DNA from 3 places in the Enterococcus salsurae genome. Region 3 is predicted to be linked to each of the others. Evidence: riboswitches for the same ligand, from Rfam matches in the RefSeq annotation. Region 3 holds a riboswitch; each other region holds the start of a gene.
What was found. A riboswitch is a leader RNA that binds a small molecule or an ion and turns the genes downstream of it on or off. The one in region 3 is predicted to bind thiamine pyrophosphate.

Region 1: linked by a shared signal. The riboswitch ahead of thiT (energy-coupled thiamine transporter ThiT) and the one ahead of thiT (energy-coupled thiamine transporter ThiT) in region 3 are both predicted to bind thiamine pyrophosphate.
Region 2: linked by a shared signal. The riboswitch ahead of ACYVRS_RS09385 (YkoF family thiamine/hydroxymethylpyrimidine-binding protein) and the one ahead of thiT (energy-coupled thiamine transporter ThiT) in region 3 are both predicted to bind thiamine pyrophosphate.

The regions. Positions count from the first base shown of each region.
Region 1 covers NZ_BAAHWY010000001.1:822,973-832,840, forward strand. The annotation lists gene priA (primosomal protein N') at 1-1,560, opposite strand, end outside; gene rpoZ (DNA-directed RNA polymerase subunit omega) at 1,686-1,991, opposite strand; gene gmk (guanylate kinase) at 1,997-2,611, opposite strand; gene ACYVRS_RS04045 (hypothetical protein) at 2,738-3,019, opposite strand; gene ACYVRS_RS04050 (YicC/YloC family endoribonuclease) at 3,032-3,916, opposite strand; gene ACYVRS_RS04055 (YdbC family protein) at 3,962-4,177, opposite strand; gene ACYVRS_RS04060 (patatin-like phospholipase family protein) at 4,158-5,828, opposite strand; gene ACYVRS_RS04065 (class A sortase) at 5,902-6,615, opposite strand; gene ACYVRS_RS04070 (hypothetical protein) at 6,847-7,635, shown strand; gene thiT (energy-coupled thiamine transporter ThiT) at 7,669-8,241, opposite strand; TPP riboswitch at 8,294-8,395, opposite strand; gene ACYVRS_RS04080 (ribose-phosphate diphosphokinase) at 8,553-9,527, opposite strand; gene glmU (bifunctional UDP-N-acetylglucosamine diphosphorylase/glucosamine-1-phosphate N-acetyltransferase GlmU) at 9,639-9,868, opposite strand, start outside.
Region 2 covers NZ_BAAHWY010000003.1:241,454-251,321, forward strand. The annotation lists gene proS (proline--tRNA ligase) at 1-895, opposite strand, end outside; gene ACYVRS_RS09360 (hypothetical protein) at 1,210-3,045, opposite strand; gene ACYVRS_RS09365 (S24/S26 family peptidase) at 3,244-3,762, shown strand; gene ACYVRS_RS09370 (energy-coupling factor transporter transmembrane component T) at 3,779-4,462, opposite strand; gene ACYVRS_RS09375 (ABC transporter ATP-binding protein) at 4,386-5,801, opposite strand; gene ACYVRS_RS09380 (ECF transporter S component) at 5,798-6,403, opposite strand; gene ACYVRS_RS09385 (YkoF family thiamine/hydroxymethylpyrimidine-binding protein) at 6,396-7,004, opposite strand; TPP riboswitch at 7,095-7,194, opposite strand; gene ACYVRS_RS09390 (metal ABC transporter solute-binding protein, Zn/Mn family) at 7,491-9,053, shown strand; gene ACYVRS_RS09395 (plasmid pRiA4b ORF-3 family protein) at 9,119-9,868, shown strand, end outside.
Region 3 covers NZ_BAAHWY010000004.1:145,074-154,941, forward strand. The annotation lists gene ACYVRS_RS10820 (YhgE/Pip family protein) at 1-1,746, opposite strand, end outside; gene ACYVRS_RS10825 (HAD family hydrolase) at 2,016-2,687, opposite strand; gene proC (pyrroline-5-carboxylate reductase) at 2,713-3,513, opposite strand; gene ACYVRS_RS10835 (GntR family transcriptional regulator) at 3,576-4,277, opposite strand; gene ACYVRS_RS10840 (DNA translocase FtsK) at 4,319-6,757, opposite strand; gene thiT (energy-coupled thiamine transporter ThiT) at 6,916-7,476, opposite strand; TPP riboswitch at 7,531-7,630, opposite strand; gene ACYVRS_RS10850 (hypothetical protein) at 7,740-8,117, opposite strand; gene ACYVRS_RS10855 (ABC transporter substrate-binding protein) at 8,140-9,141, opposite strand; gene ACYVRS_RS10860 (ABC transporter permease) at 9,153-9,868, opposite strand, start outside.

The DNA.
Region 1 (9,868 bases), on a different contig from region 3:
AATATCGCAATTGGGACAGGGTAAAACATAGCCGCAGTCGCGACACATCACGAAGGAAGAATAGCCTCTGCGGTTCAACAACAAGACGATTTGTTCTTTACGCGCCAAACGATCAACGATTTTTTCCTGGAGTAGTTTTGAAAAGGTTTGGTATTGTTTTTGCGCAAACTCAGTCCGCATATCTACGACATCGATTGTCGGCAGTTGGGCATTGGCTTTTGCTCGTTGGTTCAAGCGCAATAGCTGATAGACATTTTTTTGTGCCCGGGCCCGCGATTCCAGTGAAGGCGTTGCACTGCCTAGCACAACAGGGCAATGGTGATAAGAGCCACGCCAAATGGCTAAATCTCGTGCATGGTAACGGGGGGCTTCTTCTTGTTTGTATGTCGCTTCATGTTCTTCATCAACGATGATCACCCCAATATTTTTCAACGGAGCAAAAATAGCTGATCGGGCACCAACCACGACTTGCGCTTCACCTCGTTCGATCTTGCGCCACTCATCATACTTTTCGCCTTGCGACAAGCCACTGTGCAAGACCGCGACGGCATTGCCTAGACGGCTCTTGAAGCGTTCCACCATCTGAGGTGTCAATGCAATTTCGGGTACGAGCATGATCGCTGTTTTGCCTTGTTCCAGCAACTGCGCAATCGTTTGGAGATAGACTTCAGTTTTACCGCTGCCAGTGATGCCCTCCAGTAAAAAGGTTTGGGCTTGCTTGTTTTGCACGGCTGCTGTGATAGCCGTCACTGCTTTTATTTGATCGGTATTTAATTCAAGTGGGCTGGTTTTTTGAAAGTCATGGTCCTTGAAAGGATCTCGGTAGGCTTCCACTTCTTTGAAGGTCAACCACCCTTCTGCTTCCCCTTGATTCAAGACAGCAGAAGAAATGCCATTTTCGGTAAAAAAGGAAACCGGCAGATAGGCTTCCTGTGACAAAATGTGTAAGAGCGCTGCTTTTCGGGTCGACCCTTTACGCAACTGATCCACGATATCAGGAATCACTGCCGGATCGATTTGTCGTTGCACGTAGCGGATCATTTTGGCTTTGTTCTTATTTTTGACTAAGTACTGTACTTCTACTACGGCAGCTGATCGTAATGGTTTTAAACGCGGCAGCAAACCAGCTGCTTCAGCATCTTGCCAGCTTAGTACCCCGTTTTCTGGAAAATAACTGCGAATCTGGTGGCTATCATCTAACAAAACGATTTGTTTTTGGTATTCGGCCTTCATCACACTCGGCAACATCGTTTGCAAGCAAGTGATTTTGAAGGCGAATGTGGTTTGCTTCATATAATCGGCGAGTTGGAGCAGCTCATCATTGACTACTGGTGAAAGATCCAACAACCGCGTGATTGGTTTCAATGGCTGGTCAATCTTTGCTATCTGTGACAATCCAACGACGAAGCCTTGGATGTGGCGATCGCCTTGGCCAAAGGGGACTTCCACACGCATCCCAGTTTCGATGACAGCTTGTAATTCAGTTGGTACTTCATATGTAAACGGCTGGTCGGTCTGCATCGTGGGGACATCCACGATGACTTCTGCTATGTGCGTCATCTCTGCTCCTCCTTTAGGCTCTATTTTACTAAATAGCTGTCTGTTTGTCTGTATCCCTTACAAAAATTTAACGATCGGCAAACCAAATAAAAAGCCGGAACACAGGCGTGCTCCAGCTGTTTTGTTTAAAGCTTTTGTTCGTCACGAATGCGCGCTTCTAGTTCTTTTTGTTCTTGGTCTTTTAGCGCTTTACGTTCTTCTTGCTCCATCTTCAAACGGGCACGTTTGATTTCTGGATGCGGATCGTTTACGACCATTTCTGCCTCGATTTCTTCTAATGCTTGGCCAACACTTTTGACTGAGTCAAAAGATTCCAATGTTGCTTGGGCACCGGCATCTAGCTCATGGGCACGTTTGCTGGCTAGGATCACCAATGAATATTTTGAATTGACACGATCCAATAATGAATCGATTGAAGGTTTTAACATCATTTTTCTTACAGCTCCTCTAACATTTTGATATAGGTTCCGATCACTCGGTCGACGCGAAAATGTTCACTAGAAATGATCTCGCGGATCCGATCGACTGCCTTGGGGACTTCATCATTCACAACAGCATAATCATATAATGCCATCATTTCGATTTCTTCGCGGGCCACCCGCATGCGTTCATCGATCACTTCGGCAGAGTCGGTCCCTCTTCCTGTAATACGAGAGCGTAATTCGGCCAGATCAGGCGGCGTCAAGAAAATAAAGACTCCGTCGGGTACGTTGTCTTTGACTTGTTTAGCCCCTTGTACTTCTATCTCCAAGAAAACATCTTTTCCTTGGTCTAAGGTCTGTCTGACATAAGACAATGGTGTGCCATAATAATTGCCGACATATTCGGCATACTCCAACATTTCGCCAGCCTCGATCAAGGCTTCAAACTCCTTGCGACTGCGGAAATAATAATCTACACCTTCGACTTCTCCTGGGCGTTGTTGGCGTGTTGTCATTGACACCGAATATTGAAAATCGTTGTCATCACGTTCAAAAATCGCCTTTCTAACGGTGCCTTTGCCTACTCCAGAAGGCCCTGATAAAACTATAAGTAATCCTCGCTCTGACATAATGACGTCCTTTCACTGACATTTGCTTAACGTCTATTTTGCACTTTTTTTCAGCAACTTTCAAGAACTACTTTATTATAATGGGAATTTTATGAAATAGCTAGTCCCTCGTCTGCGAGATTCTCATTAAAAGCCCATATTGCTCAAGGTATTGATGACACCTGCCAATTCATCCTTTGCGGTGATGGCTTTTTCAGTTGGATCTGATACTTCTTGGCAATCAATACGCACGATATAGCGTCGGTTCAACGAAACGGCATCTCCATTGACTAGAATATGCAAAAAATCGGGTTCGATGGCTGCACAAGCATCTTGCCATGCATCGAAATTTGTTTTGTCCGAAGGGACACTCCGTTTGATGATACTTTTGCCGCTTAATTCATGAAAAGTGATATCGTAATATGTCATTGTTGCTTCCTCCTACTCAATATTTTGGATTTGTTCGCGGATTTTTTCTAGGATCGTCTTCATTTGAACGACGTGATTTTTGATGGTGATCGCGCCTGATTTCGATCCGATCGTATTGACTTCGCGATTCATTTCCTGGATCAAAAAATCCAACTCCCGACCAACCGGTGTTTCAGTGGCCAATAAACTGGTCATTGTTGTCAAGTGGATGCCTAGACGATCGATTTCTTCGTGGATGTCGCCACGCTCCAATAGCAAGGCTAGCTCTGTCAGCAAGCGATCTTGATCGACAGTTTCCCCAAGATAAGCGGTCAATTTTTTCTCAAAACGGGCTTGGTAATCTGCCTCATAGACAGCGACAAATTGCGACAACTCCGCCAGTTTGTCTTGCAGTTGCTGCTGATTCTCTTGCAACACTTGCAAAATGCCAGCACCCTCTGCTTGGCGACTGCGCTCGATAGCGGCTAACGCGTCCGTCAACGCAGCCAAGACCCCTGATGTGAGCTGATTTTCCTCTGGTTCATTGTCTGATACAGACAAAAAAGCGTCATTGGTCAAAAAGCGCTCCAATAATTGTTCCCTGGGCAAATCAGTGAGGCCGAAACGTTGCTTTGCTTCTGTTTCTACTTCTTCCATAAATGCCGACAATAGATCCCATTGAATATTGATTTGTTTCTGCTGCGCTGCGGTCTCTTTTATCGTGACATATAGTTCGATGCGCCCGCGTTGCAGGGTCTGCTTGATTTGTTGTCTGATCGTGCTCTCGATGGTATTCAATTGCTTAGGCATGCGTAATTGTAAATCAAAAAAGCGCTGATTGACACTTTTGATCTCTACTTCGATTTGGCCAGCTGGTGTATCCGCACTGCCCTTGCCAAAACCTGTCATACTTTTCATCTGTTGACGTCCTTTCTTGGTCGTACCTGACTTGGCGGTTGGCGACTACATTGACGCCAATGCCTTTTTCAACCCTTCAAATTCCTCATTGGACAATGTGATGCCTTTGCCCATTTTTTCATGATCAGGTGCCCAATCTCGCAAGTCAAACTTCGGCGGCCGTCCGCTCCAACTGACCAAGTTCAATTCTTTGCGCCATCCTTTCGGGTTTTCTGACAAAACGGCAATCTCTTCAACGATTTCATAAGAAAATTTCTCCATCTCTATCTCCTTTCAAAAGATAATAACTATAAGCAGCAAGCGTCGCAAGCAGAGGATATCGCCGGCGGATTTGCTGCAATGCAGGTGTGGATAAGGCTTGTGTTCGATAAAAGAACAAAAAACGATTTTGCTCCGATAAAAGGTAAAAACGGTCTTTATAAAAGGTCAGCCACTCACTGATGGACCACGCTTCGCTACCGCCATTGGCTTCTTGCGCAATTTTTTTGGCAATGCCTTGGGTCATCGTTGCTGGTTCATAAATGACTGTTGGCGGCAAATGTAATGTCTTGGCGCTGCACTCCAACAAGATCCGTCCCCACTCGGCCACTGGGATATCCCCTTGATAAAATTTACGCAGTTTTTTTAAGAAATCAGTTTTTTTGATTTCTTCGTATAGATACGCGTGCTCTTGCTTCAACCAACGCAAACACTGTCGCCATGGACGCTGGAACTGGGCATCTTTCTCAAAAGTATACCAATAGCCTTGGTACTTGCCAAAGGTTTTCAACGTTTCCAAATAGCCCAAGGTCATATTGTCTAAAGACCTTTGGGCATCAAAGATCAAGAAGCTGCCCATCGTCCACGGGGAACCGAGAGAAATTTGCGCGATATTTTCCGGCACATTGATTTTTTTATTGACGCCGGGTCCTTGGACATCCACGGTGATACATTCTGTTGCGCCTTGTGCAATGGCTACATCGATCGGCAGATTATTGCGGTAGCCGCCATCGATATAATAAGTACCATTGATTTGCTGGGCTTGCATCGCCGGGTAAAAAGATGCTGAAGCCAACAGCCATTGCAGGTTCTCTGCCGTATCTGCAGGATCAAAGGTATAAATCGTTTCTTTGAAATCAGGCAGTCGCGTGGTACAAATCAGCAGTTGTCTAGTCGTTTGCGCAAATTTTTCTGCGTCAAATACTGAAGCCAATAAAGCGGCTAATGGTTCCGTGCGCGCACCATTGGTTTTCAATGCGGTCACCACTAAGGAATGCGTCTGGTCCATCATTTCTCGCAACGTCTGCGCTTTGGCTTCTGCCAACGGATATTGCAAAACTTTGGCATTAGAAATATTGGCCCACAAGTCCACCGCTGCTTCCACATCATTCATCAAAATCAATGCGCCATTCAACGCCCCCACTGAGGTACCCGTGATCCACTTGAAATTGATGCCGCGCTCTTGCAGCGCTTGCCAGACCCCTATTTGATATGCGCCATGAGCCCCGCCGCCACCTAAAACCAAGGCTGTATTATAAACCAATGTTTTTTGAAAGCCGGCTGCCACCTTTTGATAGCCTTGCTGGGTGAAAAACTCCGAAAATAGCGGATGGTCAGGCAATCGCCAACAGACACTTGCGGCAAATCGACTGCGGGCAAAACTTTCGACAACCCCCGTGTATTTTTGCCATGAAAACTGCGTATCGGCTTCATGCAACAAATCATAAATGATCATTTGATTTTCTTCAAGACGGCAACTGAGGTACAAGCGGCCTTGACGTGTGTTGATCTGCCAGCCTTGTTCCTCTATGTGCTGGCCAAAATACGCCCTGCCTGCAGAATGACTGTCAAAGAATGAAAAGGTCAGCTGGCTTTCTTGAAACGCCCTTCGTTGCAACACGAAATCGACGGTCGTTACTTTTTTGGCTTTCATCAGAAATCTCCTTAAAGAACAAAAGAATAGCCGAATGACACGGCTGTTGACCTACCACTCGCTATTCTTCACGTTAAAATGTTCGTTGTGCCATATTAAATGCAGCCAACATATCTGATGTGGCTGCAGCAACAGGTGTCACTGCTTGCAGATCCCCTTGCACGACCCGCCGAGTGATACCACCCATTTCGCCGCAGGTAATCAATGTGATCATCTTGCGTCCTTCCACTTCGTCTAAAAGATAGACATCTGTTGGCTCGACCCGCACTGTTGAAGTCGCGGTGTAGGTATAAATATTCTCCAAATCAGTGATGTAAATCGTTGCACCGATCGCCACATCATCTAAAGGTGTAAACAACAGTTCCGGCGATTGTGCGCGGTGACTGGCTAAGGCATAATTGCCTTCACCCATTTGCTGCGTAGGGCTCAAAGTCCCTGCACCATATAATAAGGCTTCATTGGATAACCCTTTGAAAATCGGTAAATTGATCGCCACACTTGGGATCGCTACGCCCCCGATCACAGGCAATACTTTATTGCTGAGTTGCGCTCTCAGCACTGCTTCTGAACTGGCCGGCTCCACTGCATCGAAATCAAATGTCGTGTCAGCTTCCATGTTTTTTTCGACATCGGCACGACTGATTTCACTGACCGCGTATGCATCCCCGGTCTGCTTGATAAAGAAGTTTTTGATTTGATTGTTGAATACCAGCACGAGTCCAACTAAAAGCAATAATAACAAAAAAAGATTGCTGAGCCAGCGCCTGAATCTCTTCTTTTTTTTCATCTCATATCTCTCCAATTTTTATCTCCTTTTATCATACCAAAAACCTCTTGATAGCGCCAATTTTGCTCAGTTATTTTACCAAAAGAAAAGAAATGTTTAGGCAAAGAGGGGGGTGGAGCTTAAAAATTGTTTTTTCTGTTATTTTGTAATATAACTTTAAACGAAAAGATACAAGCATTTTTCAGCGCTTTGTTGTAGAATGAACATATTACATAGGAGGGATCAACCGGCATGTCCAATACGATTTACGTACATATAGATACAACCAGCAATGCCGTCTTGACCCGTGGGCTTGCCCCCCAAGATTTCAACAAGAGCATTGTGCATCAACCCAAGAATCTGCTTTTGCTTGATCCTTCCAGCGAATTTGGTGAATTTGACGGCCACACTGGCCTCAAAGTGATTCGCGGCATCGAAAATGTGCAACTTTTCTTCCAGCAATTGAACAAAGGACGCGTCACGGAAGAAATGAAATGGGTCGATTTCAATGATTTCGATATGTTGAAGGAACTCACACCGTTAGAGATTTCAGAACTGTTATATTTTGGCCATATGAAAACCCACTTGCATTCACCGTTTTTTTATAAATTGCAAAACAACTTTGTCTTTTTTGATTTGAAAGACAACCGCTCCCGTGTATATTACCGCTACTTGGACGAGTATTACCGCATTTTAGCCGATCGAATCACCCGAATCGTCTTAGAAAAAATCAACGACCGTATTTCTTTCTTCAAAAAAGCTGTTTCTGTCGAAAAATTAGACTTCAATCTACTGAAAGAACTCCGTAGTGTCATGCAAGAAGGTGTCTTATTCTGCTTGAGCCAAGATCAATTGATCGACAAAACATTCACGATCCCGATTTATCTGATGGAAGACTCCGGTTTGAAAAGCAGCCAAGTCAACAAAAGTTCCCTTGATCAAATTGCCGTGTTGCGCTACTACGCCAACCAAAAAAAATGGACATTAGATATTGATCAAGAAGATCTAGCTTTTGGCTTTATGGACAAAAAAATGTCATGACCCACACGACTCGCGGGCATGACATTTTTTATTTTATCCTTTCGGCAAAAATAATTTTGGTGCGGTTTTGGCTAATAATATCAACACAACACTAACATATATGGTGTTGATCACTACGGACCCGCCATTAAAAATCAGTGAATAGACATAGGGGCTTTGACCTTCTGGTGCATACATTCCCCAAACAAATACCCCCGCCCAGAAATGCCAGAACCAGCGGCAAACCACGGCGATAAATCCACCAATCCCGATATACCAATAAGCGATATTGGCTTTGTTCCGCAGTGCTTGTTGGATCCGATTGGCAAACAACCCGCCAAATCCACCAAAGGCAAAGGCAAAAGGATATTCAAAAATAATTTGCGGGACGCTGATGAAATTTTTCATGGCACTACCCACCAGTATGTTCAATAGCCCCCACATGAAGCCAGCTGTCACACCAGGCACAAAACCGCGGCGATAGGAATACAAGACCAAAGGAACCAATCCCAGCGAGAGATCCAACCCTGCATTGACCGATTGTACTGGAATAAAAGACAATGCCACCCCAAGCGCCGCAATCATCGTCCCTTCCGTCCATACCCGCAGATCAATTTTTTTCGTCAAAAAAACTCCTCCTTTTCGAATCATCACAATTCACAAAGGAGAAGTGTCAGACACTTCAACTCGTCACAATTCCTACGTTCGTATGACCGAAACAGGTACGAAGGGTTTAGAGTATACTCATTCTCAGCCTTTTCAGGCTCCCCTTTGTGATTAGATTCTATTTGTTTTTTTTTGGACTGTAAGTCCTCTCATAGCATATCATACTTCTGTAAAAAAAGAAGCGTTATTGTTCCGATACCAATCAAATATAAAAATCCTCCAGCTGTCTCGGTCAACTGGAGGATACAACATACTTGAAGGATCGCCAAGTATTAGATAGATAATTTTGATTCAAACAATGGACTTACAGGTTTGTTCTCATGGATTCGTTTGATGGCTTCGCCCATCAACGCACCAACACTGATTTCATCGATTTTTTCTGATTTGCGGTCTGCTGGCAAATAAATCGAGTCAGTCACAACCAAATGTTCGATGGCAGAATCTTCGATCCGTTCCAAAGCTGGGCCTGACAATACTGGGTGTGTACATGAGGCATAGACACTTTTGGCACCTGCTTGTTTCAAGGCATTGGCCGCTAGTGTAATGGTTCCTGCCGTATCGATCATATCATCGATCAAGACACACGTTTTGCCTTCAACATGACCAATAATGTTCATGACTTCAGCTACATTGGCTTTAGGCCGACGTTTGTCAATGATTGCAATGGGTGATTTAAGAAACTCAGCCAGTTTGCGCGCGCGCGTCACGCCACCATGGTCTGGTGAAACGACAACAACGTCATCTCCTTGGATATTGCGTTCTAAAAAGTAATTGGCAATCAATGGCGCACCCATCAAATGATCGACTGGCATATCGAAAAATCCTTGGATTTGTGATGCGTGCAAGTCAAGTGTCACCATACGGTCCGCACCGGCTTTTTCAATCATATTTGCTACAAGTTTTGCTGTGATTGGTTCTCTTGAACGTGCTTTTCGGTCTTGTCTAGCGTAGCCGTAATAAGGCATGACCACATTGATCGTCTTCGCACTTGCGCGTTTCAATGCGTCGATCATGATCAACAATTCCATTAAGTTATCATTTACAGGACTGCTGGTCGATTGGATCACATAGACATGTGAACCGCGAATACTTTCTTCGATATTCACTTGGATTTCGCCATCGCTGAATTGTTTTACGGAACACTTACCTAATTCGACACCTACTGCAGCTGCGATTTTTTCCGCTAAAGGACGATTTGAGTTCAGAGAAAAAATCTTCAATCTTGGATCAAAATAATGATTTGACATGAGAACCTCCACTTTCTTTACGTGTAACTAATAAAAAATGACGACTATTTTACTAGAATCTTCTTCCTAATAAATAGTAGTCATTTTTCGTGAATAAATCAAGTCATTTCGCTATTTCTCATTTAGATAAGGCAGTTTTTTTGCATAATCCGCTTTATTCTCTTGGCGGGCACGTGCAATCGCCATACTGTGCTTGGGCACATCTTGGGTGATCGTGGATCCTGCTGCGATCATCGTTTCTTCAGCAATCGCCAATGGTGCAACTAAATTTGAACCCGAACCGATAAAGGTGTTGTCGCCGACAGTCGTTTTAAATTTATGTTTGCCATCATAATTGACAA
Region 2 (9,868 bases), on a different contig from region 3:
CTAAAATAGCTGGATTTTTCTTCCATGGACCTACAGGCATCAAGACTACTTGCGTTGGTGCGATCGTTGGTGGGAAGACTAGACCATTTTCATCACCGTGAGTCATGATCAATGCCCCGAGCAGACGTGTAGAGACCCCCCACGAGGTAGTATGGGCATGAACGTGTTTGTTTTCTTTTGATAAATAAGTGATATCGAAAGCTTCCGCAAATTTTGTCCCCATGTAATGACTCGTCCCTGCTTGGACTGCTTTTCCATCTTTCATCATGGCTTCGATAGAGTAGGTATCGACAGCACCTGCAAATCGTTCGGAAGGGGTTTTTTGACCTTTATATACAGGGATCGCCAAAAATTCCTCGCATAAGCGGGCATATTCGTCTAATACCCGCATCGTCCGTTTGCGGGCATCTTCTTCCCCCTCGTGGGCAGTGTGTCCTTCTTGCCATAAAAACTCAGAGGTTCTCAAGAATGGCAAAGTTTTCTTTTCCCAACGGAAGACATTGGCCCATTGGTTGATTTCATAAGGCAGGTCGCGATAAGAGTTGATCCAATCTGAAAAGGCTGAACCAATCATGGTTTCAGAAGTTGGACGCAGAGCAAGCGGTTCTTCTAATTTTTCATTGCCAACCTCAGTGACCCAAGGCAATTCAGGGGCGAAACCTTCGATGTGATCTGCTTCTTTCATAAAGAAGCTTTGTGGGATCAGCATTGGGAAGTAGGCATTGCGAATGCCTTCAGCTTTCAAGAAACGGTTGAATTCTTCTTGGATATGTTCCCATAATTCAAAGCCATCCGGGCGAAAAATGATCGAGCCTTTCACAGGAGAATAGGCCATCAGTTCAGCTTTTTGGATCGTTTGGATATACCATTCTGTAAAGTCATTTTTTTGTGTCATTCATATTCCTCCTTAAAAATAAAAAAAGCATCCCGTCCTATAAAAGGACGAAATGCTTGGATTTCGCGGTACCACCTTTGTTGACTATTGCTAGTCCAACTCGCTAAAGGATAAGGCCTTTCCACCGACCGTTTTGCGGTCATTCACATCGGTAGGTTCGTTTTATCAGCGGGTGTCGAAATTTCAGCTTGCTTCGACTCTCTGTAACCATCATAAATCTACTTGTCCCATGTGTGTCTATCTAATCTATATGCTATATGCTTCAATCGGAAAATGCAAGCTTTTTTTGCGACAGAGGCACCCGTCAATAAGACCTAATCTATCAATCCTTTTGCGTAGCGGCTGATTATGAGCGTCACTTTGCGGGTATCATGGTGATCGTCTATGGTACATTCCCCTTGATAGGTGCGAAGAATCCGCTTGAGCCCTAGCATATCACGGTGGTTTTGCTTATGCCGCAAGTCTGCTGATTTGTCATGCAATGGCTGCGTTTCAAGCACTGCGAAGGAACAAGCAAGAATGAGTTGCTGCTCTTTTTCCTCCGTACGCAATGCAACTTGGCGTTGTTTAGGATCCTTGTGTTGATATGCCTGTCTAAATGCATAATCCAACAAGTGGACAAATAATGGCAACAGATCCTCTTCCTGGAAGGCAGCAAACAGACTGGTGTCGATCTGGTGTTCAAAGGCAACACTTTTTTTGGCGGCTTTGCGCGCATAAGTAGTCAAAAGCATCGTCAGTAGAGAAGGTGTGTCGTCTATCTGTTCCAGCTTATGGGTATCGATTTGGTGCTCAATCTCGGATATGCCTTCGAAAGCCGCGGTCATTTGCTGTTCTTCAAGCTTTTCTTTTATCACTTGCGTTTGGTGTGAAATAGCATCGATCGTCTGATGCCATTTCGCGGTTTTGTGAGGAAAAAGGCGCTGCTGCTCTTCGTATAAACGCATTTTCATGGTGGTGGTGTCATTTTCCTTTGTTTTTTCTTCATATGAGAAGAAATAAGCCAATAAGTGATAACAAGTGAAAATCACGACCAACATCATAAAGAGCAAAGATGACCAATTGACAGCAGATTGTCGAAGATGCAAGACATCAAGAATATAAATAAAGCAATGGCCGATGGCTGCCACGACTACCCATGGCGCACATAAAACGTAAAAATGGTTCTTTTTGACCGCTTCATAAATGGCAGCAAAAGCCGTGATGAAAGTGCTTGCAATGTTCAGCAACAGGATATAATTCAGCATGTTTGGCATTTGTTGAGGGGCGTAAAGTCCCCATGACATCACCGTAAGACCAAACAAGTAATGGAACAAGATCCATTTGCCATAGTATTTACGGGCATAAATCATTTTGGCATAATAAAAACCAATCAAACACATGGGTGTCACGATCGTTAATAGGTTCAAGATCAGTGAGTTGAAAGAAGAACGAAACAGCAGTCCACCCAACATATCACTAAATCCCGCTTCTAAACCAGCAAAAAGTGAAAACAAACTGAGCAGCAAAGCAGATACACGTATTTTTCTATGGCGTATATAATGCCATCCGATACTCAACAGAGTAAATATACAAATCAGCCCTGTGAGTAAAAGAATAAAGATATTTGGGATCGAGTGTTTGAAGACATAAGCAATCAAGGCGTTGGCTGTGCCGACATACACATCAGCTGGAAATCCAGCAAAACTGTCAAAGGGACTGGATACATAGATACGCAAGGTTTTCCCTTGATAATCTTGAGGTAATGTCACGAAAGACAGTGTTTTTCCTGGGTAACTGGTCATCACGTTGTCAGGGCTATAATCGTTTGAAAACAATAATTCGTCGTCCAGATAAGCGGTGATTTTCTGGTGATCCCCAATCAGCAATAGCGTTGGAAAGGAATGATCGGTGGTCATTTCTCGTTCCATAATGAAGGTTTCATTGGTTTTTATGTTTGGTAAGGAATTCACATAATTGCTGCTAAATACTGTCTCAGGTTGATTCTCAGGAAAATAGAGCCACGCTTCTTTTTTGTTCATGGAGGCTAAATCATCGGTAGGGAACATCGCTTGAGAGATCAAAATCAACACCAAACTGAGGGAAGTAATCAACACGAGCAAAAACGGTAAAATTATTTTAATATTTATATCGTTATTTAATTTCTTCATGATTAAAACTCCTTTTATATCTTCTTTTTTAGAATAATATAAAAAATAAGTTAAAGTCAATTTTACTTATATATTTAGAAAATTAAAATAACACATTTATTTAATTTTATCTATAATTTATTTATTTTTTGATGTTGTGTAAAATAATTATATGTTATAAAATGAAGTTAATCAGTAACCAAATAGAGGAGTGATACGTTGAAAAAATTTTCAAGGCAAAGTATTTTGTTCTCATTTGTTTTTTTACTGTTCATGTTCTGTTCATTATTGATGATCGTGGTGCCGAAAGTATTTGGTTTCACAATGGCTGTCGTTACCACAGATGCAATGATGCCAACGTATGCAGAAGGAACGGTGTTGTTCGTCAAAAAGGCGACTGAAGACAATTTGGTTGTTGGAAACGAAGTGACCTATTACATCAATCAAGGAAAAGAGATGCAAACCCGCCGGATCGTGGCGATAGAAGACGATCAATCGATGATTTACACGATTGGTGACAATCAACAGCAATTGGAGCAAAAGGCTATCCACAAAAGCCAATTGATTGGCCAGCCTATTTTTCATCTTCCGCATCTGGGACGCTTGATCAATCAACGGACGATGTTTTTTATTCATTGCTTATATGGTGTTTTCGCCTTGTATGTGTTAACAACGACGATTTTTGTGACATTGTATCAAGTCAAAACTGGATCATTAAAAAGGACCATTTCATATTGAAATGGTCCTTTTCACCTTACGATAAATAAAATGTACCAATCAAACTGCCGGTCAAACAACAAAGGATAAATAGCCAATCTCGGCGGGTGATCGTGAAGGTTTTTGCATAACTTCTGCTGGCAGCAGGATCAAAACCTCTTGATGTCATCGCATCGGCCAATAACTCTGACCAGCGGACTGACTTGACGAGCAGTGGGATCAAGAAGGTCATTGAGAAGGGACCGACAGTCATGCCGCGGGACCGCAAACTTTGCTTGATATGTTTGTATTCGGTGGGCAAGATGGGGGCAATTTGAAAAGCTGCCATTAAGCCATAGGCAAAGACAGGTGGCAAAGCTATTTGTTGTTGTAATGAATAAATCAAGTCATCAATTTTGGTAGAGGCAGTAAAGGCCGTCCCTAATATCCCGAAGCAATAGACGCGCGCTGCCATGTCTATGCCATACTGAATCGCTTGCGTCTGACTACCTTGCGTTGTTTGATTCTGGTAAAAAATCAGACCGGTAAAAAATACACCCAATGCGGACAGAGATAAGAGGCTGAACAACAAGCAAGTTTTTTTGATCGTCAATTCTTTGAGCGTCAGCAATAAGAAAACAATCGTGACCAACAGAGTCAATCTGCTATTTGTTTGAAAAGAAATGACCAATGCGAGTGCTAAAATCACGAATAACTTGACGCTTGGGTTGAGTGTTTTCATAGGCATCCTCCGTTAGATAAAGATTGAAATCAATGATCTGGCTGCAAAATGCCTGCAATAGTTCCGTATCATGGCTGACGATGAGGACCAGCGTGCCAGATTTGGCTTTATCTGCCAGCATTTGCATGATCTGCCAGGCTTGTTCAAGGTCTTGGCCATATGTCGGCTCATCCACGAGCAGGATGGGGACAGGGCGAAACAAAAAGCTGGCAACTGCCAATCTCCGCTGTTGCCCTTGGCTCAATAGAAAAGGGGAGGTGTGGCTTTTTTCATCTAAGTGCAGCTGGGCCAAGCAGGACTCAATTGAAATGTCTTGATTGCCAACCCGCAATTCGTCTGCAACTGTGGTGGCGATGAACTGATCTTGGGGATTTTGCATGATCCAACTCATTTGGGTGAACGCTTGTTTGACTGTGGCAATGTTTTTTTGATTGACCCGAACGACGCCCTGATAAGGATGGTCATGCAACAAGACGTTCAAGAAAGTTGATTTGCCGATCCCGCTCTTACCAGTGATGCCGATTAGGCCACCGGCTGGCAAGTGAAATGTTGGCAGATGGATTGAGTGAGATCCCGCTGAAAAGCGAAGATCTTCTAAAACTAGTGCTTCTTTTGATGCGGGTTCCTCTATAGAAGGAACCGGCAATCTGTTGGTAATCACACTTTCCAACGCCAAAATGGCTTCTTGATCGAGTGAAAGGAATTGCGCCTCGATCATCAACCACTGTTCAACCCAATCTGTAACATATGAAACTTGATGATCAATCAGTAGGATACCGATATTGTGCGTGCTTTGCAACTGACGTAATTTTTGGACCAATTGCTTGCGCGTCTGATGATCAAGGTTGGCAAAAGGTTCATCTAACAATAAGTACCGACTTTCCATGACTAGACAGCAAGCCAAAGCAACCAACTGTTTTTGGCCACCGGATAACGTGCGCAATGGCTGGTCGGCAAGGGCCTCGATCTCACAAAAAGAAAGGGCATCCTCCACACGTTGCGGCATATCTTTTGGCGCAATCCCGCGATTTTCTAAACAGAAAAGCAATTCTTCTCTGGCGGTATGCATACAAAACTGAGTATCAGGATTTTGAAACATCAGACTAATCAGTGTGGCGCGTGCACGAACGGATAAATCATCGATAGAATGGGCATCAATGGTATAGCTTCCTGACAAGAAGACCTCTTGGCTCAATCCTGCAAGAATACGAAAGAGGGTGCTTTTTCCTGACCCGGAAGGGCCATAGATGGCTTTGGTTTCTCCCGGATGTAATTCGAAAGAAGCTGTGATTGTCTGGTGATCGCAAGCAAATTGACAATCTGTTAATTGTAAGCTCATCGAGACGTCTTTCCAGCGACCTGTAAGGTCGGATCTGCAGCAATTGGATAACTGTTCAATACACCCATACGTGTCAAATGGTCACAGACGATCTTGATCAAAAATGCCGAGAAAAATAAGGCAGAACATAAGCGAATCACAAATATCGTCAGTAGGAGCTGCCATTTTAGATCAACGAAATTTGACCGGATAATGCCCCATATGAAACTAGTGATCGTTGCACCGATCGCACCTGTGATCAACGGGAACCAGCCGTAGCGCCGATAGCCCCCCAACGCAAATCCTGCTTCAGTACCAATTCCTTGGACAAACCCACTGATAAAAATGATTGGGCCATAAAAGTTGCCCATAAAGACTTCCAGCAAAGCAGCGATCATTTCTGTGATCGTCGCGGCACCAGGTTTCCGCAAGACATAGCCTGCAAAAGCTGCGGCCATGAACCAAACACCAAAAATGAATTCATTGGCCAGAACTGATAGGCCAAAAGGGGTCAGAAGTGTCCCTAATAGCAGGCCGAAATGAACGGCGCCCAGATAGATGACCCCAAAAATCAATGAAGCGATCCCCACCATGATCACATCTTTTAAAGCCCATTTAAACATGTGCCGCCACCTCCTTAGAGGGGCTATTGACAGAGATCGTTGCCTCTAAGACATAATGGGAAAGGTGCGCATGGGCATACGCCAATGCAGCTTCAAAATAGGTGAATAATTGGCTGGCAGTGCCCGATAAGAGTGTTACATAGTGCGCCGAGCGAGGCTTCAATCCATGATCAGCTGCCAAAGCAACGATGGCGGCGATTTCTTCCATATAATTGTTTTCACCAAACGCATAGAAGGAGTATTTGCAATCAACGAGAAAATCGCCTTTCGCTATGTTATTGGCATCATTTGGTTTTGCTTGTTGGCCATTCAAGTAACTATCGCCAGCATGATCCCCTGGGCATCCTTTCGAAAATGTAAATTCACCAACAAGATGTGTGTGTGGCTCATAGGCGTTGATCATCAATGCTGCTGCCGCATCTACCACACTTGCCGGTTCTCCTCGGTACAATGTGCTGAAGAGATCCGTTTGCTTCCACACTGCACTGGTATCAGTTTCTTTGATACTCGTTAAAATTTGGGTGGCGAACTGGTCTTTCATTGGATATACACTTACCCGACACCCTGTAATATCGATCATTCCTGTTTGACATGCTTCCATTTTAAACTCTCCTTTCTGATCATTCTGCCCGCAAAAAAAGCGTTCCCCCTTTAACTATCCACATGCAGACAGAAAAATGGGAACGCAAAAAGTTGTGCGTCGCCACTTCCCTACGTTGGTACTAACCAAATCAGGTTCAAAGGGACCAGACCAAAGTCTATCTCAGCATAAAGCGCCCCTAGTGGATAAATATTCAATTGAATGACCACAGTGTAGCACATCAACTGAGAAAGAACAACTATAGAGACGAAGGCGGCAACAGATACAATGAGATCTTTTTGATGACTGAAGCGATTTTATATGAAGAATCTATCATATAAAAAAACATGAAAAATGATATTGACAGGTTGAAATTAGTTGTGTAAAGTAGTGAATTGAGAGTAAAACGTAATCTTTACGTTTTGTTTTCGTAAACCGTAATTGATTTCATAGTATTTATTTCGTCAGTAAGAAAGAAGGAAAATGAAAAAGGAGTGTTTCAAAAAAATGAAGAAGTTTTTTAAAATAACGTTATTATCGATAACAGCGCTTGGGTTGGCAGCCTGCGGTCAAGGAGGGACTGATAGCACGAATCAATCGGAAGCTGTTTCTGCTGAAGCTGTCAGTGATCCTATTCAAGTCGTTGCGACTTTTTATCCAATGTATGACTTTACCCAGCAAATCGTTGGCGACGAAGGGGAAGTGACATTGCTGATGCCTGCTGGCACAGATTCCCATGACTATGAACCTTCTGCAAAAGATATGGCCACGATCCAAGATGCCGATGTCTTTGTGTATAACAATGAAAATATGGAAATGTGGGTACCCTCGATTGAAACCACACTCGATGAAGGAAATGTGACAGTTGTCAAAGCGACAGAAGGCATGATTTTGTTGCCTGGCGATGACGATCACGACCATGACCACGACCACGACCACGATCATGACCACGGGGATGATGGTCATTCTCATGAATTAGACCCCCATGTCTGGTTGGCGCCGAGTATAGCAATCAAACAAGTTGAAGCAATCCGTGATCAATTAAGTGCAGCCTATCCAGAAAAAGCAACTGCTTTTGATACAAATGCAACAGCCTACCTAGAGGAACTGGAAGCATTGCATGCATCATATCTAGAAGCCTTCAGCAATCCATCACAAAGTCACTTTGTCACACAGCATGCGGCTTTCGGTTACTTGGCACTAGAATATGGATTGACACAAGTGCCGATTTCTGGACTTTCTCCAAGTGAAGAGCCTTCTGCTTCACGAATTACTGAATTGAAAGACTTTGTGACTGAAACTGGGATCGAAACGATTTATTTTGAGGAAAATGCCAAAGATAGTATCGCCCGGACGTTGGCATCAGAAGCCGGTGTTGAACTGGCGGTGCTGAATCCGTTAGAAGGCTTGACCCAAGAACAAATGGACAATGGTGAAAACTATATTTCTATTATGGAACAAAACCGTGATGCTTTAAGAAAAACCACAGATGTAGCCAATGACAAAGAAATTGCGGAAACGGAAAAAGAAAAAACCGTCTACAATGGCTACTTTGACGATCATGCAGTAGAAGATCGTCCCTTATCTGATTGGGCTGGCGATTGGCAATCCGTATATCCTTTCTTAGCAGATGGGACATTGGATCAAGTCTTTGATTACAAAGCCAAACAAACACAAAAGATGACTGCGGAAGAATACAAAGCCTACTATACAACTGGTTATCAAACAGATGTTGCTTCAATCAACATCACCGATCAAACCATGCGCTTTGTGTTTGACGACGGAACTGAAAAAGAAGCAACGTATACCTATGCAGGCAAAGAAATATTGACTTATGAAGCGGGAAATCGCGGCGTACGCTATTTATTTGAGACCGATGATGAAGATGCCGCATTTAAATATATTCAATTCAGTGATCATGCAATCGCATCTGAAGTAGCGCACCATTTCCATATTTATTTTGGCAATGAGAGTCAAGAAGCCTTGCTGAAAGAGATGGACCATTGGCCAACTTATTATCCATCTGAGATGACTGGTTTGGAGATTGCTCAGGAAATGCTGGCCCATTAAAAAAAAGATTGACATTTACCGCTCTTTTCGTCAAAGTAAAGCTGATAGGAAGGAGCGGTTTTGATTTGGAAAAAACATTAAAGCGATTAGCGAAAGTCATCGACCGAATGATGGATCATGTAGACTTGTATGGTGGACCAACCATTGTCAGTGATGATGATCTAGAACATTATTTGGATCCAGTCTTTTATCTGATCTTTTGTGCAGAACTTGTTGGTGGGCTTAGTCAATTAAAAGATAAAGCATTTGTGACTGAACTCTACACTGAGTTGATCCCGCAAGAAGTGCCGTATAGTTTGCGTTATCTACCCTATGCCAAAAGTGCGATAGAAGATTTTTATTACTGTTTATATAAAGAAAAACACTTGACCAAAAGCCAATACTTAGAAATCATCTTTATTTTCGCAGAAAAACAACCAACTTTTTTTTCACGAATGTCAAAACCGCAATTTTGGTCGGAAGATAAGAAAGTGGCCATGATGCGCATGATCAGAGATGTGGAACCGGAAGAGCATGATCTTTTGCCCGTCGATGATCCTCGGATCGCAGCTGCTTCTCAAAAAGTGGTGCCTTTTCCAATAACAAATACCGTCTTTGATGAGACTGATGATCAACCAGCGGCCTATCAGATTCGAATCGATCTAGAAGGATATCGTCCGCCAATCTGGCGTCGCTTGGTCATTCCTGCAGGGATCAGCTATGAGCAGCTCCATCTCTTGATCCAGATCGCTTTTGAGTGGATGAACAACCATGTCTATCTCTTTTTTGCTGGACAAAAGTCATTTGGTGTTGGTATTTCTTCTTCCAGTGAAAAG
Region 3 (9,868 bases):
ATTGTTATACAAATCAGCACCTTTATTGATGGCTGCAACGATCTCGTCCATATGTCCATTCAACATTGTATTGGCGTCATGCAATTCTTGCTTGATCGCTGGCAATTCTTTTTGGTATTTCTCCAAAATCGATACAGCATTGCTGACAACTGTTTTGGTAGATGACAACAAAGAATCGAAATCAATATCTTGGGCTTTTTGCAAGACATCTTCGGCGGTGGTGATCGTAGTGATCAATTTGGTGAGGACATCATTGATCGTGTTTGTAATAGAAGATACATCAATACGATTCAGTAAATTACTGATGTCTTGTGCAGCTGCAGTTATTTGGCTAAGGTAGTTCTGAATACCGTCAATTGACCCATTTTGTACCAAATTGTCTAGCGAACTCAAGCGCGTAGACAATACACCTAACAAGTCTTTGGCATTGCTCAATTGATCAATGATTGTTTGTAAATCACTATTGTTTCCAGCCTCTTGGATTTTGGTCATGAACGCAATCAAAGAATCTAAAGCTGTTTGCTGTTGTTGGATATTTTGCTGGAAATCAGCAATCACATTACGTATGGCTGTCCGTTCCTCATCTGTCAGCTCATTATCCGCCAACGCTTGATTGATGGTGTCCGTCAGACTAGCAGTGGTCGTTGCGACTTGGCTGATTGCATCAATCGTCACCTGCACACTGCTGGAGATACTTGGCAACGCATCTTGCAGCTGTTGGGCACCTTCTTTTGTCGCAGAAACAAAATCGGCTGCTTGATCACCTAAGTCTTCGATCTCCGGCAACGCAGCTTGCACTTGTTCGATGATTTGCAGGCCTTGTTTGGCTGTATCGATCCCGTCGGTCATCGTACTAGCAATATCATCAAAATCTTCATCGATCATTTTTAGTTGTTTGCCGGCATTTTGGATCTCTGGAATTTTTTCTTTCAATGTCAAAATAATACTGGCTTCTTTTTTCAAAGTAGGCATTTTGTCATTTAATGCAATCAGTTTATCGCCCATCGCATCGACTTCTGGGATATAATCCGTAAATTCTTCCGCTTTGGCAATCTTGTCTTTGATTTCTGGAAATTTGTCATGCAGTGTGACGATCTCTTGCGTATAGCCATCGATCGTATCCAGATTTTCATCGGTATCCAAAATCATATTTTTCACTTTATTGATGCTGATCAGATTAGAATCAATATCATACCCAATCTCGTTAAAAACCTTTAGCAGGGTGGAACTCGCGGTTTCAATGAAGTTCTGTGAAATCTCCTCTTGCAAACTGCTGGCGCCCTTAGACGTGATTTTAGGTGCGATGGCATTGATTTTTTCATTGCTGTAATATTCGATCGTTGGTTTTTCGATCGTTCCGTTGGTAAAACTGATCAGGTCTTCTGAAAAGTCTTCTGGCAAGTAGATACCCGCGTAATATTCACCTGATTTGACCCCTTCAACAAGGTCATCTTTTGAATCAACGAAACGCCAACCTAGTTGCGTATTGTCATGTAATGTATCTATGACTTCATCACCAATCTTGATTTGCGTCCCTTCAAATTCTGCCCCACTATCGGCACTATAGACTGCGATCGGCAGTTCACTTGTATTGCCGTAAGGATCCCACAAGGCTTTGATATTGAACCACGCATACAGCGAGGGCAAAATCATTAATGCAATAATCAAAAAAGCTGCGATTGGATTGGAAAAAATTCGTTTCCAATCTAGTTTATATAAATAAAAGACATTTTTTATCTTCTTCATTTCTCTTCCCCCACTATTCGTCATCGAAGGATAATTTACCATGTTTTTGGCTTCACGCCAATGACTATGGTCGGCTATCGAATTGCATTTTGACAAAAGACCCTTTTTGTCAAAATGAAACCCCTTTACTTTTTGACCTTATTCTGATAACCATTCTCTTTTCTTTAACTTTACCATGAAGCATGAGCCCACACCGAATGATATGACTTTATGTCGAAAGTAAATAAAAAAATGCCTTCTCCCTATCAAGAAGGCATTACGATTAAGAATCAAAGTTGATCGGCTTGCAGCAGATCATAAACAAACTGCAGTGAGTCTGTTTCTGCATACAGATTTAACCCTGCTTTCTGTGCTTCTGTATACGTTGTCTGGAAACTTTGGTCCGGGATCAATACAACTTCGATCCCAGCCCGTGTGGCGGCCAATGCCCCTAATAAAGAGTCTTCCATGACCAATGCTTGCGCGGCCGTCTTATCCGCAAGTGCCAACGTCCGCACATAAGGTGCTGGATCTGGCTTATGGGCGGCTACATCATCGCCGAAAGTCAGATAGTCAAAGCACGCCACCAACTCAAAATGCGCCAGTAATTTTGCGCCTCGGTCTTTCATCGTCGAAGTTGCCAGTGCTGTGATAAAGCCCTTTTCTCTTCCCAACATCAGTGTCTCTTTGGCATAGGGTTTCATCTGCAACGTGCCATTTAGCAGCTGTGCTTCGATGAAGCCTTCCCGCTCAGCACGGAGTGCCATGACCCGTTCATGTCCACCAACAACCTGTGCCAGTTGATCCGCCGTCTGCTGCCAACTTTGTCCCCGCCAACTGCTGATGTCTTCTGCAGATAAAGGAATGTTGTGTTCTTTAAATAGCGCCAGCCAACCATCAAAATAAATTTTTTCGGTATCTAGCAATAACCCATCTAAATCAAAAATCAGTAATTCTTTCATAAGCACCCCTTTGATTGATTGTGTCTTACGACATATCGCGATTTTTTTCTGCTGCTGTATGGACTGCTTGGATCACCGCTGCGCGCAGCCCGTTTTCTTCCAACGATTTGACCGCTTGAATCGTCGTCCCGCCAGGAGAAGTGACTTGATCTTTCAAGACCCCTGGATGTTCTTTGGTTTCTAAGACCATTTTAGCGGCACCCAGCACAGCTTGAGAAGCAAATGCATAGGCCATCTCCCGAGGCATTCCTTCAGCAACTGCCCCGTCTGCCAAAGCTTCAATAAACATGTACGTATAGGCTGGAGAAGAACCGCTCACACCTATCACAGCATCAATCATGCTTTCTGGTACAACAGCAGCTTTTCCCACACTTTCAAACAACCGCAGAACAAATTGGGTATCTTCTTCAGTGGACATATCATTGGGGCTGATCGAAGACATTCCTTCACCTACAAGAGCAGGTGTATTCGGCATGACCCGGATAATTTTTTGGCTGCCTAGTGCTGTGGTCATTTGGTCGATCGTTACACCAGCGGCAATCGATACGATCACATGGTTTCTTGTCAACAGCGGTTGCAATTGTGGCAATAAATGGGCAAAAACAAAAGGCTTGACCGCTAAAATCAACACTTCTCCATACGCTGTGGCCTCAGACAATGTGGTGGTCCCTTGAATCGCTGTTTCAGCCTCCAATTGCTGCAATGTCGGTTCATAGCGATGGTTATAGACCAGAATTTCATTTGCGGCATACAATTCTGATTTGATCAACCCTTTGATAATGGCTTTTGCCATATTTCCAGCACCGATAAAGGCGATTTTTTTCATTTCAACACGCTCCATTTCAATTTGATTGTACCTTTGTTTTGCGAAAAAAGCCCAATCAGAGATTAGGCTTCAAATTCAATCATGTAAGGATGTAAGGCAGTATTATAGATTCCCTCTGTGTATTCTACTACCTCACCTTGCATATCATAGGATTTCCGAATACGCTTCAATGCGGATATTTCTGGTGTGAACATGAATTTTTGTTGCTCCGTTGTCAAGGTAACACCAACGAAGGCGTCTTCGAAGCGATCAATGATCATCCGATGCTCGTCTAATAACCGATAGAGGGATTTTTCTTCCAATTCATCGATCGACGATCCTTTAAGCTGGATCGGCAAGTGGTATTCATAATAAATAAATGGCTGGTGATCAAAGTAATACAGACGTTTTAAACGCATCACATCTTTGCCCATCAATGGATAAGCCGGATGATCAGGGGATAAGCTTACTTGGGTAAATTCAATATTTCTTTTTGTATATTCTTTGCCGGTTCTTTCTAACAGCTGACTGAAAGTCGTCCCTTTTGACAACCGATTGTAGGGGCGATTGCTTAATACTGTTGTTCCTCGCCCACTACGTTTTTCGACATACTCATCAGCAGCCAATAGTTCGATTGCTTTACGAACCGTGATTTTACTTACATTGAAGACAGCCTCCAACTCGGTTTCTGTCGGCAAAAATGAGCCGATTGGATACTTGCCCGAAAAAATATCTTCTTTGATTTTATCGGCAACATCGCGGTACAAAATATGCTTGCGCTTCATGATTCCTCTTGCCTTTCTTTACAGGTATTTGGATACAGCATTTATTCCTCAAATGGAGGGATTTCTTCGGGTTGTGGTTCGATCAAGACTTTTCTAGGTTTGCTTCCTTCAGATGGTCCAACCACACCTTGGGCTTCTAATTCATCCACTAGACGCGCAGCGCGATTATATCCTACCCGAAACCGTCGTTGCAATAAGGACACGCTTGCTGTTTGCATATCGATCACCAACGCTTTGGCTTCTTCAAACAACTCATCTTGCGGTTGACCGCTAGTACTGGTACTCGTTTCTTCTTCAGTGACCATCATTTTCTCTTCATAATTGGCTTCTTGCTGATCCGTCACAAAGGTAACGATTCGTTCGACTTCATGATCGGAAATAAAGGCACCTTGGACACGGATTGGCTTGTTCTCACCCATCGGCAAATACAGCATATCTCCGCGACCCAGCAATTTCTCTGCACCGTTGCTGTCAATGATCGTCCGAGAGTCGACCCCGCTGGAAACGGCGAAAGCCATCCTTGAAGGAACATTGGCTTTGATGATTCCGGTGATGACATCGACACTAGGCCGTTGTGTGGCCAAAATCATATGGATACCGGCGGCCCGCGCCATTTGCGCTAAGCGAATGATTGCATCTTCCACTTCATTGCTGGCCACCATCATCAAGTCCGCCAATTCATCAACGATCACGACAATGAAAGGCAAGATTGGCCGATTTTCACCATCTTCTAGATTCTTGTTAATGACCAATTCATTGTAGCCGGTAATATTTCTTACGCCTGTCGCTGCAAATTTTTCGTAGCGTTCTTCCATTTCTTTGACGACTTTTTGCAAAGCTTGCGCGGCTTTTCGCGGATTGGTCACGACAGGTGTCAACAGGTGAGGGATGCCATTATAGACATTCAGTTCAACCATTTTTGGATCAATCATCATCAATTTGACTTCATGGGGTTTGGCCCGCATCAAAATACTAGTAATGATTCCGTTGATTGCAACAGATTTCCCGCTCCCAGTTGAGCCTGCAATCAATAAATGCGGCATTTTCGTCAAATCTGCGGTTTGGACACGCCCTGAGATATCCCGTCCTAAGGGCACTTCTAATAGTTGATCTGGATGATCTGGCTGGGCATCGATCACTTCTCTGAAAGAAACCATGCTTATAGCGCTGTTTGGCACTTCGATCCCAATCAATGATTTACCCGGGATCGGTGCTTCCATTCGCACATCTTTTGCGGCAAGTGCCAGAGCGATATCATCTGTCAAGCCAACGATTTTGCTGACCTTGACGCCGACTGCTGGTTGAACTTCAAATTTCGTGACTGCCGGCCCAAGACTGGCTTTGACGACTTTGGCATCGACACCGAAACTTTGGAACGTTGTTTCAAGAACACCAATATTTTTTTCGATTTTTTTGTACTCACTGCTTTGATCAGTTGCCGGAATCGAATCCAATAATTCCGCAGAAGGCAACTCGTAATCTCGATTCTCCGCTTCTTCTGAGATTTCGAATTCCAATACTTCGCCATCGTCATCTAAAATTTCGCCATCCTCATTGACCCGTTTACTCGGTTTTGACGTGCCTGCAGGATGTGGTGCATCTGCCATCTCTGATGCCGCTGCGGATGTGCCAGTTGCTTTAGGGACTTCTTGAAAATGATCGATCGGCACAAAACTCAATTGTTCCGGTTCGAAGGTGTCCGTTGATTGGGCTTGTTCTGCCTTGGCTAACTTTTCCCCTTCAGTCATTGGACGCACTTGATTCTTTTCTTTGATTTCTGCCAAAACAGCCGCGCGTTCCGCTTCTTTCTTGGCTTGTCTTTCAGCCGCTTTTTCGGCTTTGCGGGCTTCTTTCTGCGCTTGTTTTTCCGGAGAACCTTCTAGGAAACGTTGTAAGCTGTCCCCTGCCGTTTGCAAATGATCCAATAATTCATGGCTGCGCATGTTGCTGAACAAAAAGCCGCCAACCAGCATCAAAAGAACAGCTATGATATAACTGCCAATTTGAGAGACAAGGAAATAACTGCCATTATAAAGCAACGCACCGGTCATTCCACCCCCAACATTCTGACTCACTTGACTGCGGCGAATATCCCCCAGCAAAGTCATCCATGTGGTTTGCAGTACATTTGTTTGTTCACTGATCACATTCCCAAAAAGATGGGCATGCAAAATAATCAATAGACCAAAATATATCAGTAGACAACCGATAATCCGCCGAAATTGCTGGAATTTTGCTTCAGTGGTTTTGATAGCTAACCAACCGCCATAAGCCGCTAATGCGATACAAAGAACCCGGTAGGTATTGCCGCCAACGATTCTAAAGCCATTGGCAATCAGCATCCCCAAAAAGCCTAAATGGAAAAAGCCAAATATCGAAAACAAGATAAACAATAAGCCGACGCCGACCAATACTAATTTTTCTTGTTGTTGCTGCTGTTTTTTTGTTTTGCGTTTCTTTGCGCGTTTCTTTTGCGCCATGTCTATCCCTCTTTTCATCTTTATCTATTATAACGAAAAAAGAAGGCGAACAAAAGTTTTCCTGTGAGAATTTTTTAAGTCCCGCAAAATATTGAAGAAAACTGCCTATTCAGCGGTACACCAACCGTGTACATACTGAATAGGCAGAAATATTTCCATTATGCTTTTGGAGAAAATATTTGTGGAACTGTCCGATATAAAAATACGAGAACGATTGCAGTTACAAGTGCTGTCGCTAATCCACTGGCACTATTCATAACTAATGAAAATAGCCATGGATTTAGATTCCATAATGCATAGGCACCCCAAAATATCCAACCAGCTACAAAATGCCAGAAATAACGAGCAGTTGCCCCAAGTAACGACGCGTTTATTAGTAATGCAATCACACGTTTTCCAGCATTTGTTTTTATTGCTGCCTGAATCTTTTTAGAATAAAGCCCCGCAAATCCAACAAAAGTAAAAGCAAAAGGATATTCAATCAGCACTTGAAGTACACTCAAATACCACACTTGGCCTAATGGAAAATGCAATAATCCCCACACCAAACCGGCCATCAACCCAGGACGCCAGCCTCTGCGAATCGCAAATACAGTCAAAGGAATTTGACCTAGAGAAACTGAGAAACTGCTCCCAATATTGGTAGGTATGAAAGAAAGAATCATCGCCAATGCTGCAATAATCGTTCCTTCTACCCAGATTTTTGTGTTGCTATTCATATAAAAAACTCCTCCTCCAGAATCGTCACAATTCACAAAGGAGAAGTATTCCATACTTCAACTCGTCACAATTCCTACGCTCGAATGATCGAAACAGGTACGAAGGGTTTAGAGTAAACTCATTCTCAGCCATTTGGCTCCCCTTTGTGATCAGATTCTATTTTTTTGTTTTTTTTGCACGTTTCAAGAATAGCATATATACAAGAAATGAGAAACCTTTTTCTCTCATTGAGTCGACAAAGTAAGTAAACCAATAAGCGTGATCATCTTCCTAAAGCAGAATTGCATAATTCATTTGCTGAAGGGTAATTGAGATCTCCATCAATTCCACAGTCTATTTCAATCAATACTTGCGATACAGACTTAGTCTTCCTATTTTCCGAAATGATTTTTTTCTTCTTGACGATCTGATACGCTTGATCAAAATCCTGTAATGTCATATAAGCATCCTTAAGTAATATATAGTAAAGCAGAACAAATTTTTCTCTTTCTTTAGGGAACAACTCAATCAGTAAACGCGTGACTTTTCTCTGCTGTGATTCCCCATAAGGAAAAATAAAGTCGGAAAATTCATTGAAGGCTTTTTCTCTGGCTTTATAGGATTTAGATTGTTGGCGCATTTTCAATAGAAATTCATGCATAGACGCACTTCCTCCATAGGTTTCATGGGTTGATAATATCTGCAATTTCTGGGTCATCAATATTGTCTTTGGTAATCACCATTGTCCCCGTATCAACGACTTTTTGATCAGGTTCTATGCCGCGAGCGAGCTCTACAGCTTGTTTGACACCTTCATAGCCCATTAGATATTGTTTCTGTAGAATAGTGGCAACATCATACGCTTCTGTACGAATCATATCCTCGATTTCACTTGAGAAATCGAAACCTACCAATGTGATATCCGTCCGATTTGCTTCCATCAAACCTGTGACAAAACCAACTGTGGAACCATTGTTCGGTCCAAATACTGCTTTTAGCGTTGGATAAGCAGTCAGCATATCTTGTGTAAAACCAACCGCTTTTGTGATATCGCCATCATTGACCTTGATATCTTCATTCAATACTTGCCACGTATCTGGTGCGTGCAAATCCCAATATTCATTGAACCCTGACAAGCGATCAATGATTGTTTGTGATCCCGATGCACCAATCTGTACGCCAACTTTCATTTCTTCACTTTCCGAGATGCCTCGATGTTTCAAAAGTTCTAGCATTGTTTCAGCCGCTTCTCTACCGGCTTCTACATTATCTGTCATCAAAGCCACTGAATAATCATCGGTATTGATCATTGTATCAACGATGACGATTGGAATCCCAGATTGAAACGCTTCTGATACCGGGTTAGCCATCGCTGTCGAATCTGTCGGACCAACAACGATCCCACTCGCGCCAGCTGATACTGCATCTTGTAGTTGCTGGACTTGTTTTTCAACTTCAGCTTCATTGGCTAAACCAGTTACGACTAAATCCACACCCAATTCTTTGGCTGCTGCATTTGCACCTTCCTCTACTACAGACCAATACTGATTGCCTAAGACTTTAGTCAAAAAATAGATTGTTTCATTGCCATCGCTGCTTCCCTCTCCATTCTCTGTGCTTGCGCAAGCGGTTAGGAAAAGCAGACTGCAGACAATCAAGATACAAGTATGCATAAACTTTTTCATTTGTATTCCCCCTACTTTTTTTTATTTCTACGCACATCCAGTGCGATCACACCAACTAGAATAAAACCGATGATCACTTGTTGCCAAAATGAACTGATTCCCATAATGTTTAAGCCATTCCGCAGAACGCCTAATATCAAAGCCCCGATAATCGTATTGACGATGGCACCTTGTCCACCACTATTGGATACACCGCCAATTACCGCTGCCGCAATTGCTTCTAGCTCCATGCCTTGTCCTGCCATAGGTTGCGCAGAAGATATTCTTGATGTGACGATGATGCCTGCAACACATGCAGAAAATCCGCTGACACAGTATGCAAACATCCTTGTACCTACAGCATTGATCCCAGAGAGTTTTGCAGCCTCTAAATTGCTTCCGCAAGCATATATTTGTCTGCCGATTTTTGTCTTAGATAAAATGAACGCTAGCATCAGTCCATATATCAAAGTAATCAATACACTATACGGAATACCGCCAGGCAGACGCCCACCACCAATCTGATAGAATACTTGTTGCGCATCTTGGCTGGGGATCGTATTGGTATAAATTGGTTTTCCATCAACAAGCACATTGGCTAGCCCTCGAAAAACCCATTGCGTACCTAAGGTAGCAATAAACGGAACAACCCCTAAAACCTCAATTGAAAATCCATTGAGAACACCCATTAAAATGCCAAATATCAGCGCAATCAAAATAGCTAAAGGCAGCGGAACACCTGCTATTA